DNA from 3 places in the Streptomyces sp. NEAU-W12 genome. Region 2 is predicted to be linked to each of the others. Evidence: riboswitches for the same ligand, from Rfam matches in the RefSeq annotation. Region 2 holds a riboswitch; each other region holds the start of a gene.
The links. A riboswitch is a leader RNA that binds a small molecule or an ion and turns the genes downstream of it on or off. The one in region 2 is predicted to bind cyclic di-AMP.
Positions count from the first base shown of each region.

Region 1: it holds a riboswitch for cyclic di-AMP, as region 2 does, so the genes downstream of both, ORI94_RS08775 (M23 family metallopeptidase) here and ORI94_RS06240 (M23 family metallopeptidase) in region 2, are expected to answer to the same signal.
Region 3: it holds a riboswitch for cyclic di-AMP, as region 2 does, so the genes downstream of both, ORI94_RS23980 (transglycosylase family protein) here and ORI94_RS06240 (M23 family metallopeptidase) in region 2, are expected to answer to the same signal.

Region 1 covers NZ_JAPJDM010000005.1:232,320-238,712, forward strand. The annotation lists gene ORI94_RS08760 (bifunctional GNAT family N-acetyltransferase/acetate--CoA ligase family protein) at 1-1,901, opposite strand, end outside; gene ORI94_RS08765 (HPr family phosphocarrier protein) at 2,078-2,359, shown strand; gene ORI94_RS08770 (GntR family transcriptional regulator) at 2,549-3,262, opposite strand; gene ORI94_RS08775 (M23 family metallopeptidase) at 3,516-4,289, opposite strand; cyclic di-AMP (ydaO/yuaA leader) riboswitch at 4,303-4,467, opposite strand; gene ORI94_RS08780 (M16 family metallopeptidase) at 4,692-6,080, opposite strand; gene ORI94_RS08785 (M16 family metallopeptidase) at 6,077-6,393, opposite strand, start outside.
Region 2 covers NZ_JAPJDM010000004.1:11,282-17,674, forward strand. The annotation lists gene ORI94_RS06220 (aspartate aminotransferase family protein) at 1-466, shown strand, start outside; gene ORI94_RS06225 (helix-turn-helix domain-containing protein) at 534-1,157, shown strand; gene ORI94_RS06230 (DUF6126 family protein) at 1,154-1,276, shown strand; gene ORI94_RS06235 (tyrosine-protein phosphatase) at 1,290-2,087, opposite strand; cyclic di-AMP (ydaO/yuaA leader) riboswitch at 2,602-2,763, shown strand; gene ORI94_RS06240 (M23 family metallopeptidase) at 2,768-3,769, shown strand; gene ORI94_RS06245 (SGNH/GDSL hydrolase family protein) at 4,034-4,819, shown strand; gene ORI94_RS06250 (MBL fold metallo-hydrolase) at 4,925-6,151, shown strand.
Region 3 covers NZ_JAPJDM010000020.1:6,936-13,328, forward strand. The annotation lists gene eno (phosphopyruvate hydratase) at 1-1,268, opposite strand, end outside; gene ORI94_RS23980 (transglycosylase family protein) at 1,547-2,320, opposite strand; cyclic di-AMP (ydaO/yuaA leader) riboswitch at 2,325-2,494, opposite strand; gene ORI94_RS23985 (transglycosylase family protein) at 2,826-3,761, opposite strand; gene ORI94_RS23990 (cytochrome P450 family protein) at 4,093-5,379, opposite strand; gene ORI94_RS23995 (nucleoside triphosphate pyrophosphohydrolase) at 5,457-6,393, opposite strand, start outside.

The sequences.
Region 1 (6,393 bases), on a different contig from region 2:
TCGGTGGCCGGGGCGGGCTGCGGGGCCGTGCCGGCCGCCGCCGAGAGGGCCTCGGCGAGGCCTCCGAGTTCCACGTGGACCACCAGGACCGGCTTGGACGGCGTCGCGGCGGCGGCCGAGCGCAGCGCCCCGGCGAGTGCCGCGTCGCCGGTCGGCGGCTCCCCCAGTGCGGGGATCGCGGTCACGACGACCGCGTCGCAGGTGTCGTCGGCGAGCGCCCGGGACAGCGCGGTGTGGAAGTCCGCCGCCGAGGCCCCGGTGGTGAGGTCCAGCGGGGGGTGCGGGCGCAGCCCCTCGGCGAGGCAGGCGTCGTAGGTGAGCAGGCCCAGGGACTCGGAGTTGCCCAGGATCGCCACACGGGGGCCGGACGGCAGTGGCTGGCGGGCGAGCAGGAGGCCCGCGTCGACCAGTTCCGTGATGGTGTCCACCCGGATGACCCCGGCCTGCCGCAGCAGTGCGGAGACGGTCGCGTGGGGCATGCGCGTCGCGGGTACGGCGTGGCCGCGGGGGCCGGAACCGTGACGGGCGCCCTGGACCACGACCAGCGGCTTCGCGGCGGCGGTCCGGCGGGCGAGGCGGGTGAACTTGCGGGGGTTGCCGATGGATTCCAGGTACATCAGGACGACATCGGTGTCGGGGTCGTCGTACCAGTACTGCAGGACGTCGTTGCCGGAGACGTCGGCCCGGTTGCCGGAGGACACGAAGGTGGACACACCCGTGACACCGGTGACGCCCCCGCCGCGCCGGTGCAGCCGCGACAGCAGGGCGATGCCGATGGCTCCGGACTGGGCGAACAGGCCGATGCGGCCGGGGCGCGGCATCTGCGGTGCGAGCGAGGCGTTCAGGCGTACGTCCGAGGAGGTGTTGATGACGCCGAACGCGTTCGGTCCGATGATCCGCATGCCGTACGAGCGGGCCTGGCGGACGAGGGCGCGCTGGCGCTCACGGCCGTCGGGGCCCGCGTCGGCGTACCCGGCGGTCACGACCACGAGTCCCTGCACCCCGTGTTCGCCGCATTCGGCGACGACCTCGGAGACCTGTCCGGGGGGGACCGCGACGACGGCGAGGTCGACCGGGCCGTCGATGTCCCGCACCGAGCGGTGGGCGGGCACCCCGGCGACTCCGTCGAGTTCCTCGCACTCCGGCGGCAGGGCCTTGTTCACGGCGTACAGGCGGCCGGTGTACCCGGCGTCCCGGATGTTGTCGAGGAGACCGCGGCCCACGCCGCCGGGCGCACGGCCGGCGCCTATGACGGCGACCGAGCCCGGGGCGAGCAGCCGCTGCACCGAGCGGGCCTCGGCGCGCTGCTCGCGCGCCTGCTGCACGGCCAGGGAGCGGTCCGTGGGCTCGAGGCCGAACTCCAGGCGGACGACACCGTCCTCGAAGCTGCGCTTCTGGGTGTACCCGGCGTCCGTGAACACCTTGATCATCTTGCTGTTGGCCGGCAGCACCTCGGCGGCGAACCGGCGGATGCCGCGCTCCCGAGCGACGGCGGCGATGTGCTCGAGCAGGGCGGAGGCGATGCCCCGGCCCTGGTGGGCGTCCTGCACGAGGAAGGCGACCTCGGCCTCGTCGGCCGGCGCAGACGCGGGCGTCCCGTCGGGGCCGATCCGGTCGTAGCGTACGGTGGCGATGAACTCGCCGCCCACGGTGGCCGCGAGCCCCACCCGGTCCACGAAGTCGTGATGCGTGAAGCGGTGCACGTCCTTGGCGGACAGACGGGGGTAGGGCGCGAAGAAACGGTAGTACTTCGACTCGTCCGACACCTGCTCGTAGAAGCTGACCAGGCGCTCGGCGTCGTCGACGGTGATGGGGCGGATACGCGCGGTGCCGCCGTCCCGCAGCACCACGTCGGCCTCCCAGTGGGCGGGGTACTCATGCCGGTCCGACGAGATCTGCATGGGCCCCAGAGTACGGCTCGCGTACGGCAACGGCGCGAGGCAGTCTGTGGGGGCACGCACCGGACCGGGGCCGCGGTCCGGTGCCGCCGGGGAGCGGGGGCGAGTGCCCCTCCCCGGCTTGCTTCACGATATGGAAAACTGGTCTAGACAACCTGAACTTCGAAGGGCAGCAACACATGGCTGAGCGCCGCGTCAACGTCGGCTGGGCCGAGGGCCTCCATGCCCGTCCCGCCTCCATCTTCGTCCGATCCGCCACGGCCACAGGCGTCCCGGTGACGATCGCCAAGGCCGGCGGCAACCCCGTCAACGCGGCCTCCATGCTGGCCGTTCTGGGCCTGGGCGCCCAGGGGGGCGAGGAGATCGTCCTCGCCTCCGACGCCGAGGGGGCCGACGCCGCCCTCGACCGGCTGGCGAAGCTGGTCTCCGAAGGCCTCGAGGAACTCCCCGAGACCGTGTGAGACGCCCGGAAAAAACGGAGCCGCGGCACCCCTTGCGGGGGTCGCGGCGCCCTTTTTTCAGGGGGCGCGTTTTACCAGCCCCCCGGCTCATCCGGCCGCCACTCCCCCGCACACAATCAGGCGTTCACGGAAAACGGCAGGCGGATTTCACTTCCACCGAATTTCCTTCTCTTGTATACGGTCTCCGTGTTAATGCCGGAGGCTCGGTGTGTTTACGGGATGTTGCGAGTTCCTCACACGCTCGGCACGGGCCGCCCGGTCCGCGCGCCCGGCCCCCGCGGTGAAGCGCGGGCGGTGGGCGGCGGTGGCCCGCTCGGTGTGCAGCGCCATGACCGCACGCGCGCGCTCGCCGTCGCCGCGCACCACGGCGTCGACGATCGCGCCGTGCTCCGCCCAGCACTCCACGGGGTCCCTCGCCCCCCGCACCTCGTACATCCAGCCGATCTTGTGCCGGAGCCGGATCAGCGTCGACGTCAGCGCCGGACTGCCGGACGCCTGGGCGAGCGTCTCGTGGAACCAGCCGCCCAGGGAGCGCAGGTCGTCGCTGTGACCCTGCCGGGCCCGCTCCTGGCCCAGCCGGACCAGACCGCGCAGCACCTTCAGATGGGCCTCGGTGCGGCGCTGCGCGGCACGCAGGGCGCCGAGCGGCTCCAGCAGCAGCCGCATCTCCAGCAGGTCGGCGGCCTCCTGCTCGGTGGGTTCCGCCACGCACGCGCCCGCGTGCCGCCGGGTGACCACGAAGCCCTCGGCCTCCAGGGTGCGCAGGGCCTCCCGGACGGGGACGCGCGAGACACCGTAGCGGCGGGCGAGGAGTTCCTCGGTCAGCCGGCCGCCACGCTCGTAGACACCCGAGACGATGTCGTCCCGGATCGCCGTGCACACCGAGTGCGCCGGAATACGCATGACCGACCTCCGAATTGATCCCCGCACAACGTCAACGGGTGACACCTGTTCCGTGACTCTATTGCAACGCGCGAGGATTTCCGACGGCGGGCCGGAAATCATGTTCGTTTTTTGGACAACGGTCCGCCGGAAACACCGAAAGCCCCGACTCGGAGAGCCGAGTCGGGGCCATTCCGCGAAAGCGGACACCTGGGGCGTCAGGGGACCACACGGACGTCGAGGTGCGCACGGCGGCCGGGGAACGCGTCCCCGGTCAGACGTTCGCTCCGTGCGCGCGGAGGTACGCGACGGGGTCGATGTCGGAGCCGTACCCGGCGGTGGTGCGGGCCTCGAAGTGCAGATGCGCGCCGGTGACGTTGCCGGTGGCGCCGGAGACGCCGATCTGCTGGCCCGGGGTGACCTGCTGGCCCACCGAGACGCCGACGGACGACAGGTGGCCGTACTGGGTGTACGTGCCGTCGTGCATCTTGATCACGACCTGGTTGCCGTAGGCGCCGCCCCAGCCGGCCTCGACGACGGTACCCATGCCGACCGAGAGCACGGGGGTGCCGCTCGCGGCGTGGAAGTCGACACCGGTGTGGGTGCCGGAGGACCAGACGGCACCGCCGGACAGATAGCCGGTCGAGACGTACGAGCCCGCGATCGGGGACACGAAGGTGTTGAGGCGCTTGCGCTCGGCCTCACGCGCGGCGCGTTCCTCGGCCTCGCGGGCCTTGACGGCCTCCTCGGCCGCCTTCTCCCGGGCGGCCTCCTCGGCGGCTTCGCGTGCGGCGGCCTGGGCCGCCTCGCGTGCGGCCTCGTGCTGGGCGGAGGCCTGGGCGTCGACCCGGGCGGCGGCCTCGTCGCCCATGGTGACCACGGGGGTCAGGCCGGTCTGCCCCGCGGCGGGTTCGGCGGCGAGCGCCGGAGCGGAGAGGGAGCCGATGACACCGGTGGTGGTGAGAGCCGCGGCGCCCGCCGCCCTGGCGGTGCCGCGGTGCACGCGGCTGGGACGGCGGTGCTTTCCGGTGGCGCGGGTGAACGCCATGTACAGGGTGGTCCTTTCCTTCCTTCTCGCCTACCGGGTTAGCTGACGGGTTCGGAGCAGGAAGGTCTCCTACGGACCCCCTCGCGACACGCGCGGGCGTCCGATTCACCCCAGGGACTGCTGACGGGTCCCCGGCTCCCCTGGCTCGCGCCGTACGGGGACTCGGCGATGACTGTCCGGTGCCGCGGGTGCGGCGCACTGCCCGACGAACAGACCGCCTGACGCTAAACGGGACGGCTTTCCCTCCCCAAACGGATCCCGGATTTTGTAGCGCATCCCACAGGGCAGACAGGTATCTCCCGGACCAATCAGGACACCAGGGGGCCCTGGTGGCGTTCTCGTCACCAGGGCCCCGCCCGCGTGCGTGTCCGGCGTGCGGCCAAACGGCCGCCGACGGCCCGTCTACTCGGCGGACACCACCGTGACTTCGCCGATGCCGAGCGCCTCGACGGGCTCCTTGATCTGCGCCGCGTCACCGACCAGGACGGTCACCAGGCGGTCCACCGGGAAGGCGTTCACCACCGCCGCGGTCGCCTCCACCGTGCCGGTGGCGGCGAGCCGCCGGTACAGCTCGGCCTGGTAGTCGTCGGGCAGGTGCTGCTCCACCTGATCGGCGAGGGTGCCGGCGACGGCCGCGGCGGTCTCGTACTTGAGCGGTGCCACGCCCACCAGGTTCTGCACGGCGACGTCGCGTTCGGCGTCGGTGAGGCCTTCCGCGGCGAGGGTGCGCAGCACCGTCCACAGGTCCTGCAGGGCGGGTCCGGTGTTCGGGGTGTCGACGGAGCCGCTGATGGCGAGCAGCGACGCGCCGGTGCCGTCCGGGGCGGACCTGAGGACCTGGCCGAACGACCGCACACCGTAGGTGTAGCCCTTCTCCTCGCGCAGGACGCGGTCCAGGCGGGAGGTGAGGGTGCCGCCGAGGCAGTAGGTGCCGAGCACCTGCGCGGGCCACACGCGGTCGTGCCGGTCCGCGCCGACGCGGCCGATGAGCAGCTGCGTCTGTACGGCGCCGGGGCGGTCCACGATCACGACGCGGCCCGTGTCGTCGGCGGTGACCGGCGCGACGGGCCGCGGCTGGGCGGCCGGTCCGGTCCAGGCTCCGAGGGTGTCGCCGAGCAACTCGTCCAGGTCGGTGCCGGTGAGGTCGCCGACGACCACCGCGGTGGCGGTGGCGGGGCGGACGTGCCTCTCGTAGAAGGCGCGTACGGCCGTCGAGTCGATGCCGGCGACCGTCTCCTCGGTGCCCTGGCGCGGGCGGGACATGCGCGACGTCGCCGGGAACAGCTCCTTGGAGAGTTCCTTGGCGGCGCGGCGGGACGGGTTGGCCAGCTCGTGCGGGATCTCGTCGAGGCGGTTGCGGACGAGACGCTCGATCTCGCCGTCGGCGAACGCGGGCGCCCTGAGGGCGTCGGCGAGCAGTCCGAGTCCCTTGGCGAGCCGGGAGGCCGGCACCTCGAGGCTCAGGCGGACGCCGGGGTGGTCGGCGTAGGCGTCCAGGGTCGCGCCGCAGCGCTCCAGTTCGGCGGCGAACTCCTCGGCGGAGTGCTTGTCGGTGCCCTCGGAGAACGCCCGCGCGGTGATGGTGGCGACGCCGTCGAGGCCGGCCGGCTCGGCCTCCAGGGGCGCGTCGAGGAGTACCTCGACAGCGACGATCTGCTGGCCGGGGCGGTGGCAGCGCAGCACCGTCAGACCGTTGCCGAGGGTGGTGCGCTCGGGGGCCGGGAAGGCCCAGGGCCGGGCCTCGCCCGCCTGCGGCTGGGGGTGGAAGTCCATCGTGGCGAGCTCGGTCACTTCGCCGTCTCCTCGTTCTCGTCGGTGCCTGCGGCCGCGGCCTCGTCGGTGCCTGCGGCCGCGGCTTCTTCGGACTCCCCGGCCTCGGGGGCGACGGGCTCGTAGACGAGCACCGCGCGGTTGTCGGGACGCAGGCGGGCCTCGGCGACCTCCCGGACGTCCTCGGCGGTCACCTCGAGGATGCGTCCGACGGCGGTGAGGGCGAGCTGCGGGTCACCGAACAGGACGGCGTACCGGCACAGTTCGTCGGCCCGGCCGGCGACGGTGCTGAGCCGGTCCAGCCACTCGCGCTCCAGCTGGGCCTGGGCGCGCT
Region 2 (6,393 bases):
GCAGGCCATGGCGGCCGGCCTCGCGGTGCTGTCGGTCATGGAGAACGAAGGGATCGTCGCGAACGTCCGGGCCACCGGGGAGCTGCTGCGGTCCCGGCTCGCGGCCCTCGTCGACACGTACGAGCTGCTCGCCGACGTCCGTGGCCGGGGCCTGATGATCGGCATCGAGTTCGGCCGGCCGCGGTCGCTGAAGCTGCGCGGCCGCTGGGCCATGCTGCAGGCCGCACGCAAGGGGCTCTTCGCGCAGATGGTGGTCGTCCCGCTGCTGCAGAAGCACAGGATCCTCACCCAGGTCTCCGGCGACCACCTGGAGGTGATCAAGCTGATCCCGCCGCTGATCATCGGCGAGCGGGAGGTGGACCGCTTCGTGGACGCCTTCACCGCGGTCATGGACGACGCCCATGAGGGGGGTCTGGTGTGGGAGTTCGGCAGGACACTGGTCAAGCAGGCGGTCGCCCACCGGTGAGAACGGCGCTCTTTGTCCGTGAGGCAAGAAATTTGCCCCCAGGGCAAGAGTGCGGCTGAATGGAGTCATGAGCTCTCCCGAGGCCGGGCCGTCGGCCGAACCGGCCGACGCGCTCCCCGCGGTCGCCCCGCAGCTGCGCGCCCTCAGGCGTCGGGCCTCCCTGACGCTGGAGGCCGCAGCCCGCGACGCGGGGCTGTCGCCCGCGCACCTCTCCCGGCTGGAGACCGGACAGCGTCAGCCTTCGCTGCCGACGCTGCTCTCCCTCGCCCGCGTCTACGGTACGACGGTTTCCGAACTGCTCGGTGAGACCGCCGTCGGCCGTGAAGCCGTGGTGCGCGCCGCCGACATGGAGCCGACCACGGTCGGCGGCTGGACCTACCGGCAGGCCGGTTCCCCCGGGCGCGGGATGCAGGCCCTGCGGGTCCAGGTCCCGGAGGGATCCCAGGGCGACATCGTGCGGGTCCACCCCGGCGAGGAGTGGCTGTACGTCCTCAGGGGGCGGCTGCGGCTGCGCCTCGGGGAGACCCCGCACCGCCTCGCACCGGGCGACAGCGCGCACTTCGACTCGCTGACCCCGCACCGCATCGCCGCCGAGGACCCCGACGGGGTCGAGCTGCTGTTCGTCCACACCCTGCTGCAGAGTCCCACGGCCGCCCTGTGCCTGGGCCCCACCCCTGGAGACGTGTCATGAAAGACATGGAGGAGAAGTTCCCCCGCGCCCTGTGGGTGAGGCTGTTCATCTACGTCGTGGTGGGGCACCTCTTCGCGGCCTTCGTCTACCTGCTCTTCGAGCTGGGCGCGAAGGCGTAGCCCTCGGGGGCGCTCAGTCCAGCATGCGTTCGCGCAGCCGCTCCCGGTGCCCGGGGGTGAACCCGAGAGCCTGTTCGAGGTAGGGGTCCACGCCGCCCCAGGTCTCCTCGATCGTCTCGAGGGCGGCCGACAGGTACTCGGCGCGGGCGTCGAACAGCGGGTCGAGCAGCTCCATGACCTCGGGTGAGTAGGCCGAGGCGGAGGTGGAGCTGCGGCGCACCTTGTAGCGGCGGTGCGCGGCGCTGGACTTCAGGTAGTCGTCGAAGATCGCGTCCCGCTCCACGCCCAGCGCGAGCAGCGTCACCGCCACCGACAGGCCCGCGCGGTCCTTGCCCGCCGCGCAGTGCATCAGTGCGGGCAGGCTCTCCTCGGCGAGCGAGATCAGCACGCGGGAGTGCTCAGAGGTGCGCTGCGTCACGGTCGCGCGGTACGAGGCGATCATCCGTTCCGCTCCCTTGCCGTCGGCGAGGATCGCGCGGAGCTGGTCGAGGTCCCCGTCACGGACCATCCTCCAGAACTCGGCGCCGTCGGCCGGGTCGCTCAGCGGCAGGTTCACATTGCGCACGCCGGGCAGTTCGATGTCCCGTCCGTCCAGTCTGTGGTCGGCCGCGTTGCGGAAGTCGAAGACGGTGTGCAGTCCCAGGGAGGACAGGAAGGCGGCGTCCTCCTCGGTGGCGTGTGCGAGGTGGCCGCTGCGGAACAGCACCCCGTGCCGCACCCGGCGGCCGTCGACGGTCGGCAGGCCGCCCACATCACGGAAATTGCGCACACCGGTGAGCTCGGGTTCGGTCGACGGGATCTGCTGCGTCACGGGGGCCCCTCTCCCACTCTGCGCCGCCGGCGCGGCGGCGTCGGCGGGTGTCACCCGACGATACGACATGCCTGGCAGGGGCCATGAGTTGGTGACCGGGCCGGGCGGCGTGGTGTCGCCGGTGTCGAGCCACCGGCGCGGACGGACGCCGGCACGGCCCCTGGGCGGACCCGTCGCCGGACCGGGTTGAATCCTCCCTTCTTCCCTTATTGATGCGTTCTGTCCGTTTAGGTGGTTTCGACCCAACGTGCACCGATAGGAAGGGAGATGGGGGTGAGGTGGTGAGCATCGTCATAGAGGTGACGATGCGTTGTCGCCATGCTCACGTAATTCCCGTGTTTCGCAAGGGGATTCAGGGGGCGTGTAATGCCCGGGGCGACTCTGGGTGACCGTTTTCATGTCAATGGATCACGGAAATGCGCCTTTGCTCGGAAGACCGGGCTTGTTCCTTTGCGTACCGGTCGCCTACGTTCACCATCGATCCGGACAGACGCCTAATCCTGCCGCTGTCCGGAGCCTTCACACTCTGACCCGCGTATGGCAGGAGCGGGGGACCCACAGGTACGACTGCCTGTTCCGGTCTCCGGAACGGCTTGGGGTTAAGCCGCGTTTCGACGCGGCCGGGCATCTCCAGTCCGAACCCGACAGCTCACCTCGTAGGCGCCGGAGAGGAATTCGTCATGCCCGCAAAGGGTAAGCACCGCCGTCCCAGCGCTTTGCGCTTCACCCGCTCCCTCGCCGTCGCCGGAACCGGTGGCGCCGCGCTCGCCCTACCGCTTCTCGGTGCCACCGGAGCGAACGCCGCCCCTGTGCAGGCCGTCCCGGAAAAGGCCGTCCAGTCGTATTCCGTCGCCGCCGCGGCGGCTGACGGCGTGAAGGCCGACGACGGCGGGAAGGACGACGCCCGCACGTACATAGTGAAGGGCGGCGACTACCTGGCGAAGATCGCCGAGTCCGAGAACGTCGACGGCGGTTGGAAGCAGCTCTACGCCGACAACCGCGAGGCCGTGGGCAGCGACCCGTCGCTCATCCACCCCGGCCTGAAGCTCTCGGTCGACGGCAAGGCCGCCGCGACCGCCGCGCCGGAGAAGCCCTCTTCTTCCGGTAAGTCGGCTTCGCCCTCTTCGTCCGCTCCGTCCTCCGCGCCGGAGTCGGCGGCGGCCGGTGAGTCCTCGGAGCGGTCCGCTCCGAAGCCCTCCTCGGGCTCCTCCGAGCAGTCCGCGTCGAAGTCCTCCTCCGCCGTGGTGCCCGCGAACCAGGCCGCGAACACCTCCGGTTACAGCTCGCCGGTGCCCGGCGGCGGTCTCGGCACCGCCTACAAGGTGGCCGGCAGCATGTGGTCCAGCGGCTACCACACCGGTGTCGACTTCGCCGTCCCGACCGGTACCTCCCTGAAGGCCGTGGGCCCGGGCACCGTCGTCTCCGCCGGCTGGGCCGGCTCGTACGGCAACCAGGTCGTCATCAAGCTGAACGACGGCTACTACGCCCAGTACGCCCACCTGTCCTCGCTGTCCGTCTCGGCCGGCCAGGCCGTGAGCGGCGGCCAGCAGGTCGGTCTCGCGGGCTCCACCGGCAACTCGACCGGCCCGCACCTGCACTTCGAGATCCGCACCACGCCGGACTACGGCTCGGACGTGGACCCGGTCTCCTACCTCCGCGGCAAGGGCGTCTCCATCGGCTGACCCCGCGCCACCCCGCCCGGCACGCGCCGAAGGCCGGACCCCGATCCCCGGGTCCGGCCTTCGGCGCGTACGCCCGGAGTGTTCCGTGCGCCACGTCGCCCGCCACCCGACATCCTTCTCCCCAGGGCTACTCCGGAACTGGCCGATGCTGTGCGAGTGGCTTATCTCACCGCCCGTCAATGTCTTCCTACGGTCGCGTAGGTCACATTCGAAGGTGAATCATGTCCGGTTGTGGCAGACGATTCGAAGAATGACGGCAAGGCAGTGATCGGGTCGTACGTGGCGGTGGGGGACAGCTTCACCGAGGGCGTCGGCGACCCCGGCCCCGACGGGGCGTTCGTCGGCTGGGCCGACCGGTTCGCGGTGCTTCTCGCCGACCGGCGCCCCGAAGGCGACTTCCAGTACACGAATCTCGCGGTGCGCGGGAAGCTGCTCGACCAGGTCATGGCCGACCAGCTCCCGCGGGCCGTCGAACTGGCCCCCGCACTGGTTTCTTTCTGTGCGGGCGGCAACGACATCCTGCGCCCCGGCAGCGACCCGGACGAGGTGGCCGAGCGTTTCGAGCAGGCGGTCGCCGCGCTCACGGCGGTCTCCGGCACGGTGCTGGTGACGACCGGGTTCGACACCCGGGGCGTGCCCCTGCTGAGGCATCTGCGCGGCAAGATCGCCACCTACAACGGGCACGTCCGGGCCGTCGCCGACCGGTACGGCTGTCCGGTGCTCGACCTGTGGTCCCTGAGGAGCATCCAGGACCGCAGGGCCTGGGACGCCGACCGGCTGCACCTGTCGCCCGAGGGACACACCCGCGTGGCGCTCCGCGCGGGCCAGACCCTCGGCCTGGACGTCCCGGCCGACCCGGAGCAGGCCTGGCCCCAGCTGCCGCCGCGCGGCAGCCTGCACGTCCGGCGTGACGACGTCCAGTGGGCGCGCGAGTACCTGGTGCCGTGGATAGGACGCAGGCTGCGCGGGGAGTCGTCGGGGGACCACGTGACGGCGAAGGGGATGCTGTCCCCGGGTGACATCAGGGAGCGCATCGCCGCGGTGGCGTGACGCCGGGCGTGGGGGCAGCGGGGAGGGGGCGGGTGCGCGCCCGTCCCCGCGGCCCCGCGCCGACGCACATAATGGAATGTCTGACCGATTTTCCTTGGAGGCGTCGTGGCCGGTATCCGTTCCCAGAGCTCCGGGCTCCGTGCGCTACGGCCCGCGGCCTTCGGCGCGGACCCCGCCGGTGAGCGCATGGAGCGCATCCGCCGGTCCCCGCACTACCGGGACGGCGTGTTCCAGAATCCCCAAGGCCCCACCCGGGCCCGGCCCCCGGGCTCGTCCCGGGACCTGGCGAGGACCTACTTCGACAAGGGCACCCGGTCCCGCCGTGCCCCGCACCACACCCCGCCGGTGCACGCCACCACCCTCGCCGACCTGGCCCGCCCGCCGGCCTCCGGACTGCGGCTGACCTGGATGGGACACTCCAGTGTGCTCGTGGAGATCGACGGGCGGCGGGTGCTGTTCGACCCCGTGTGGGGCGAGCGCTGCTCCCCGTTCCCCTTCGTCGGCCCGAAGCGGCTGCACCCGGTACCTCTGCCGCTGGCCGCGCTCGGCCCGGTGGACGTCGTCGTGATCTCGCACGACCACTACGACCACCTGGACCTGCCCACCGTCAAGGCGCTGGCCGGCACGGACACGCTGTTCGCCGTGCCGCTCGGCGTGGGCGCCCATCTCGAGCACTGGGGCGTGTCCGCCGACCGGCTGCGCGAACTGGACTGGCACGAGGCGACCGAGGTCGGCGGGCTCACCCTCACCGCCACCCCGGCCCGCCACTTCTGCGGCCGGGGCCTGCGCAACACGCAGCACACCCTGTGGGCCTCCTGGGTCGTCACCGGCGGGGAACACCGCGTCTACCACAGCGGAGACACCGGTTACTTCGACGGCTTCAAGGACATCGGCGCCGCCCACGGCCCCTTCGACGCGACGATGATCCAGATCGGTGCGTACTCGGACTTCTGGCCCAAGGGGCAGTCGGACCCGAACCCGGGACCGGGTTCCTGGCCGGAGATCCACATGAACCCCGCCGAAGGCCTCCAGGCCCACCTCGACCTCCAGCGGGGCCGGCCGTGCGGGGTCCTCCTGCCGATCCACTGGGGCACCTTCAACCTGGCACCGCATCCGTGGGCGGAGCCCGGCGAGTGGACGATGGCTGCGGCCGACGCGGTCGGGCAGCCCGCCGCCTTCCCCGTCCCGGGCCTGCCGTTCGAGCCCGCCGGTGAACTGCCGGCCGAGCCGTGGTGGCGGGGCGTGGGGCACGTCCCGGACCACAGGTGGCCGCTGCCCGACCCCGTCACGGTCTCTTCCCACGAGGAGCCGGGCCTGGTGCCGGAGGAATGAGCCTTGGCCTTGATCGCTACGCTGAGTGATGTTCCTGTGGGTGGCACACGGCGCGCGGAGGGCTCCTGAGGGGTCCCGAGGGGGCGTCCGGCCGGGGGGCGGGAGTAAACGAGAGGGCCGGGGGGCTGCGAGCTCCCCGGCCCTCGGCGTTTCCTGTTGACCGTATCCGAGCAGGTCGGATCGAGTGGTGACCGTTCTTTGGCGAGGGGGCGACGGGTTTATCGGTCTGTCGTACGAAGCCT
Region 3 (6,393 bases), on a different contig from region 2:
CGCGGGAAGGCGCTGCGGCCGGCGTACACCGCGGCGTCGTCGAGGATCTCCTCGATGCGCAGCAGCTGGTTGTACTTGGCGACACGCTCGGAGCGGGCCGGGGCACCGGTCTTGATCTGGCCGCAGTTGGTGGCGACGGCCAGGTCGGCGATGGTGACGTCCTCGGTCTCGCCGGAGCGGTGCGACATCATGCACTTGAAGCCGTTGCGCTGGGCCAGCTCGACGGCGTCCAGGGTCTCGGTCAGCGAACCGATCTGGTTCACCTTGACCAGCAGGGCGTTGGCCGCGCCGTCCTCGATGCCGCGGGCCAGGCGCTCCGGGTTGGTGACGAACAGGTCGTCGCCGACGATCTGGACCTTGTCGCCGAGCTTGTCGGTGAGGGCCTTCCAGCCGTCCCAGTCGTCCTCGAACAGCGGGTCCTCGATGGAGACCAGCGGGTACGCGGCGACCAGCTCGGCGTAGTACTCCGTCATCTCGGCGGCGGAGCGCTCCTTGCCCTCGAAGACGTACGTGCCGTCCTTGTAGAACTCGGAGGCGGCGACGTCGAGCGCGAGGGCGATCTGCTCGCCGGGGGTGTAACCGGCTTCCTTGACGGCCTCGAGGATGAGGTCGAGGGCCTCGCGGTTGGAGCCGAGGTTCGGGGCGAAGCCGCCCTCGTCGCCGAGGCCGGTGGACAGGCCGCGGCCCTTCAGCACCTTCTTCAGCGTGTGGTAGACCTCGGTGCCCCAGCGCAGGGCCTCGGAGAAGGACTCCGCGCCGATCGGGGCGATCATGAACTCCTGGATGTCCACGTTGGAGTCCGCGTGCGAACCGCCGTTGAGGATGTTCATCATCGGCACCGGCAGCAGGTGCGCGTTGGGGCCGCCGAGGTAGCGGAACAGGGGCAGGTCGCTGGCCTCGGAGGCGGCGTGGGCGACGGCCAGGGAGACGCCGAGGATGGCGTTGGCGCCGAGGGAGCCCTTGTTGTCGGTGGCGTCCAGGTCGAACATCGCCTGGTCGATCAGGCGCTGCTCGGTGGCGTCGTAGCCGACGAGCTCCGGGCCGATCTGCTCGATGACGGCCAGGACCGCCTTCTCGACGCCCTTGCCCTGGTAGCGGTCGGGGTCTCCGTCACGGAGTTCGATGGCCTCGAAGGCGCCGGTGGAGGCGCCGGACGGGACGGCGGCACGACCCGTGCTGCCGTCGTCGAGGCCGACCTCGACCTCGACCGTGGGGTTGCCTCGGGAGTCCAGGATTTCCCGGGCTACGACGACGTCGATGGACGGCACGAGCATCTCCTTCATGGATGTGACGTGGTTCAGCGGGGCCACGGGGCCCTGCGGACCCGAGCCTATCCGGCTCGGGGCGATCGGCCATCCGGCCGGCCGCTTCGCGGACAGAACCGAGAGTAAATTGTTTCCGAACGAAACAAAGACGTGTCCGGGAAACCCGGGAACGGGAGGCCCGCTCCGACCACGGGAAAGCCCCGCCCCGGCGCGCACGGGGGACGCGCGCCGGGGCGGGGCGGACCTCCGCGGGGCCGGGGCCCGGACCCGCGGCCGACGTCCTACTTCAGGTGCAGCTGCTGGCCCGGGTAGATGAGGTCGGCGTCCTCGACGATGTCGTCGTTCAGCTTGAACAGCTTGCCCCAGCCGCCCTTGACGTCGTTCTCCGAGGCGATCGAGCTGAGGGTGTCGCCCTTGAGGACCTTGTACTCGCCGTCGCCCTTCTTGACCTTCTCGCCGGTCGGGGTGGTGACGGTCTTCCTGGCGGCCGGACGCTCGTCGGAGCGGGAGGCCTTCTGCCCGGCGGAACGCTCGGGAGCGGCCTCGGTGCTCTGCTCCGGCGCCTGCTGCTCCGGCGCCTGCTGCTGGGAGCCCTGCGAGGGACCGCTGCCCTGACTGCCGGAGTTCTGGCTGCCCGAGCTCTGGCTGCCCGGGCTCCCGGCGGAACCGCCACCGGTGTAGGCGGCGCCGGACAGGCCCTTGCCGCAGACCGGCCAGGCGCCCTTGCCCTGGCCCGCGAGGACCTTCTCGGCGATCTCGATCTGCTGGGCCTTGCTGGCCTGGTCGGCGGTGGCGGCGTACTTCGTGCCGCCGTAGCCGGCCCAGGTGGAGGCGGAGAACTGCAGGCCGCCGTAGTAGCCGTTGCCGGTGTTGATCGACCAGTTGCCACCGGACTCGCACTGGGCGACGGTGTCCCACTCGGCGGCGGTGGCGGCGGAGGCGTTGCCGGCCGCCATCAGCGGGGCGGCGACGGCGGCACCGGTGACGCCGGCGACGGCGATGGCACGGGTGGCCTTGGACGGACGACGGTGCTTGCCCTTGCTGGAAAACAGCATGGTTGGATCCCCTCACCGACGCCTACGAGGTGAGCTGTCGGGTTCGGGCCGGTTGAGTTGCCCGGCCGCGTTCCCTTGCGGGACGCGGCTTCACCCCGAGCCGTGTCCGGCGTACTTCACCGGATCCGGCGCCTACCTTGGGTCCCCCGCTCCTGCCTACGGCGCATGACGCGACGACTGTTCCCGTGCTGCCACTGGCAGGATTCGGCGTGGCGGCAGCCGGGGCCCGTGATGACGAGCGGTCACGACCGTAGACACGCTCGCAGCGGATTATCAAAGACGATCAGGGCTTCTGAGACCTATCTCTCATCACCTTTAAACCGGACATTTGTTGCGAACCATGACTCTCAACTTCCGCCATCGGCGCGCTTTTTCGCACTCCGGGCCACCTGTCACCCGGTCGGCGCGACGTCATCACCCGACCGGCGCAGGGCCGACACCCGAGCGACCGGACACCGCTGCGGGAATGTCAGAATTCAACCGACTCAAACCAGAATGCGATCCCTTAACCGAAAAGGGTGAGATGCGGGGTGGCGGCACCCTCGGCCTCGTCACCCCCGCCGTACTGGGCGAGCCATCCGCCGCCGAGGGCAAGGGAGTCGGAGGCGGCCGAGGAGCCGCTCGCGGAGCCCGAGCCGGAGTCGCTCGACGGGGAGGAGCTGTCGAGGCCGCGCGCGAAGCCGAGACCGCCGCGCGACGCGTGCCGCCCGGAGGATCCGGCATCACGGTCCTCACGCGCCTCCTCCTCGGCACTGGCGCCGCGGTGACGGCCGCTGCCGGAGTCCTCACCGTCGGCCGATTCCGAAGCGTCGGCCTTCTGCCCCGGCTTGCCCGAGTCGTCCCCCTGGGTGGAAGGAGACGCGGAGGGGGAGGGAGAGGCATCCGCTCCCGCTTCCTTCTCCTTCTCCTTCTCCTGGCCGTCCTCGTCGTCCTCGTCACCCCCGGCACCCTTCGCGTCCGACGAGGAGCCGGCGGACGGGGAGGGTGACGGAGTGGCGGATCTTTCGGAGCCGGACGCACCCGACGCGTCACCCTCCACGCCGGTGTCGACGTCGAGCGCGGGCGCGTCCTGGTCCAGGCCCCCCAGCAGCCCGCAGGCTCTCCACACGCCGACACCCCGGTCGGCGAGAATCTTCTCGGCCACGGCTATCTGCTGGCCGCGGCTGGCCTGGTCGGCGCTGATCGCGTAGTCGAGGCCGCCGTAGGCTTCCCAGTCCTCCTGGGTCAACTGCAGGCCGCCGTAGTAGCCGTTGCCGGAGTTCTGGCTCCAAGAGCCGCCCGACTCGCACTCGGCCACCCGGTCCCAGGTCGAGCCGTCGGCGGCACTGGCGGCGCCGGCCCCGAGGAGAGGGATCGCGATGGCCGAGCCGGTCACTCCGGCCGCGACGAGGAGAGCCGGAGCCTGGCGGGGGCGACGGTGACGACCGTTCCCGGAGAGCATGCGGAGACCTTTCGCAGGAGAACAGTTGCTCGCACGGCGTTTCGAACCATGGCGTGTGAAAAGCGGGACGCCGCGCTTGATGGGTGAACGTATAGGCAGTCGAACGTCTGTCACAAGTTCATGCCGCGCAGATCACACGAAGATCACAGAATTGAGTGGGTGTCACCTTTACGGACGTCCTACCAACGGTCGACGGACCGTGTCCGAGGGGGTCCTGACGGTCACTTGAGCCGCGGCCGACGGTCACGCCGAGGGCTTTTCCGGGGCCCTTCCAAAGACCATCCGGGGCATTTCGGAATGCTTTCCGGGCGCGTCGCCCCCGTTCGCAACATCACATCGGGGGCGGGGTGAATTTCACCGGCAGTGTGCGCAGTCCGCGCATGATGAGGCCGCCGCGCCAGCGCAGTTCGGCCGGATCCGCCGCGAGTTCGAGGTCCGGCAGCCGGGTCAGCAGCGTGGCGAGCGCGGTCTGGCCCTCCAGGCGGGCCAGCGGGGCGCCGAGGCAGTAGTGGATGCCGTGGCCGTACCCCAGATGCTGGTTGTCGCGCCGTGCGAGGTCGAGCGCGTCGGGGTCGGCGAACCGCTCCGGATCGCGGTCCGCGGCGGCCAGGACGACGAGGACCGGGTCACCGGCGGAGATGTGCTGCCCGCCGACGGTGAGCGCCTCGGTGGCGAACCGCCAGGTGGCCAGCTCCACGGGCCCGTCGTAGCGCAGGAGTTCCTCCAGCCCGGTCTCCAGCAGCCCGCGCTCCCCGGCGGCGAGGGACGTCTGCAGGCGCTCGCGCTGCCCCGGGTGGGTGAGGAGGGCGTAGGTGCCGTTGCCGATGAGGTTGACGGTGGTCTCGAAGCCGGCGAACAGCAGGATGAACGCCATGGCTGCGGCCTCGTTCTCGGTGAGGTGCTCGCCGTGGTCGGAGGCGCGGATCAGGCCGGAGATGAGGTCCTCGCCGGGGGCGGGTTCGGCGGGCAGGGCCTCGCGCTTGCGGTGGATCAGGTCGGCCAGGTAGCCGCGCATCTTCTTGACCGACCGGGCGACACCGCCCCTGGGCCCGCCCGCGTGCCGGATCATCATGCCCGCCCAGTCGCGGAAGTCGTCCTGGTCCTCCCTCGGGACGCCGAGCAGGTCGCAGATGGCGTAGATGGGGAGCGGGAAGGCGAAGTCGTGGATGAGGTCGGCGGAGCCGCCTTCCGCGAACCGGTCGATGAGCCCGTCGGTGAGCTCCTGCACCCGGGGCGCGAACTCGGCGACCCGGCGCGGTGTGAACGCCTTGCTGACCAGCCTGCGCAGCCGGGTGTGGTCCGGCGGGTCGATGTTGAGCAGATGCGTCATCAGCTCGGCCTTGCGCTCACCGGGGATACCGGTCCTGCCCCTGGCGTGGGCGGGCCCGTCGTGGTGCGCCGGGTTCTTCGAGAGACGGGGGTCGGCGAGCGTCTGCTTGGCGTCGGCGTACCGGGTGACCAGCCAGGCCTCCACCCCGCTGGGCAGCCGCGTCCGGTGCACCGGCGCGTGCTCCCTCAGCCAGGCGTACGCGGGGTAGGGGTCGCTCGCGAACTCCCAGGTGAAGAGTTCGGGGGCGCCGTGCTCGGGCCGGGGCTGAGGCTGGTGCTGGTCGGTCACCGCTCGACCGTATCCGGCGGCACGCGGGCAGGTACGACCTGCTCCCCCGGTGCCCGGCGGCACCGGGGGACCGCGCCCTACTCCCCCACGCCCTCGGCGGCCCGTATCGCGTCCCGGTAGGCCCGGGCGGCCGCGCGCAGCGCCGCTTCCGGGTCGACGCCCTCCGCCTCGGCCCGCGCCGCGAGGCCGAGCAGTTCGTAGCCGATGCCCTCCGCCCGGGGCAGGGGGACGTCCAGGCCCGCCGTGCGGACGCGGGAGGCGAGTTTGGCGGCGAGAGCCAGTCCCGGCTGGCCGAGCGGGACGCCCTCGGTGACCGAGGTGCGCCGCTTCTCGACCGCCTTGGTGCGCAGCCAGTGCTCCTTGACCTCCTCGGGGGTGGTCGCCGTCTCGTCGCCGAAGACGTGGGGGTGACGGTGGATGAGCTTGGCGACGATGCCGCCTGCCACGTCGTCGACGGAGAAGGGCTCCTCGGGGTGCTCCTCGGCTATCCGGGCGTGGAAGACGACCTGGAGGAGGACGTCGCCCAGTTCCTCGCGCAGTTCGTCGCGGTCGCCCTCCTCGATCGCCTCGACGAGTTCGTACGCCTCCTCGATGCCGTACTTCGCCAGGCCCTGGTGGGTCTGCCGGGAGGACCAGGGGCACTCGGCGCGGATGCGGTCCATGACCTGGACGAGGTCGAGCAGGCGGGCGCCCGGCAGGTCGTAGGAGGCGGGGAGCAGTTCCAGTTCCGGCATCGGGACGCGGCCGGTGCCGGCGAGGCGTGCCAGTCCGTCGGTCAGGGCGGGCTCGCCCTCGCCGGTCGCCACGACCACCACCGTGCGCCCGCCGGCGCAGGCGTCCACCAGCTCCCCGGCGGCCGGGGAGGTCTCCTCGACCGGTATGCCCGCCTCCCGCAGATACGGCAGCTGCGGATGGGTGCCGTCCGCGCACAGCACCGTGTCGGCCGCGCGCAGGGTCTGCCAGGCGGGCCAGGACAGCAGGCCGGGCGCGACGCGGTGGCTGGTGGTGAGCAGG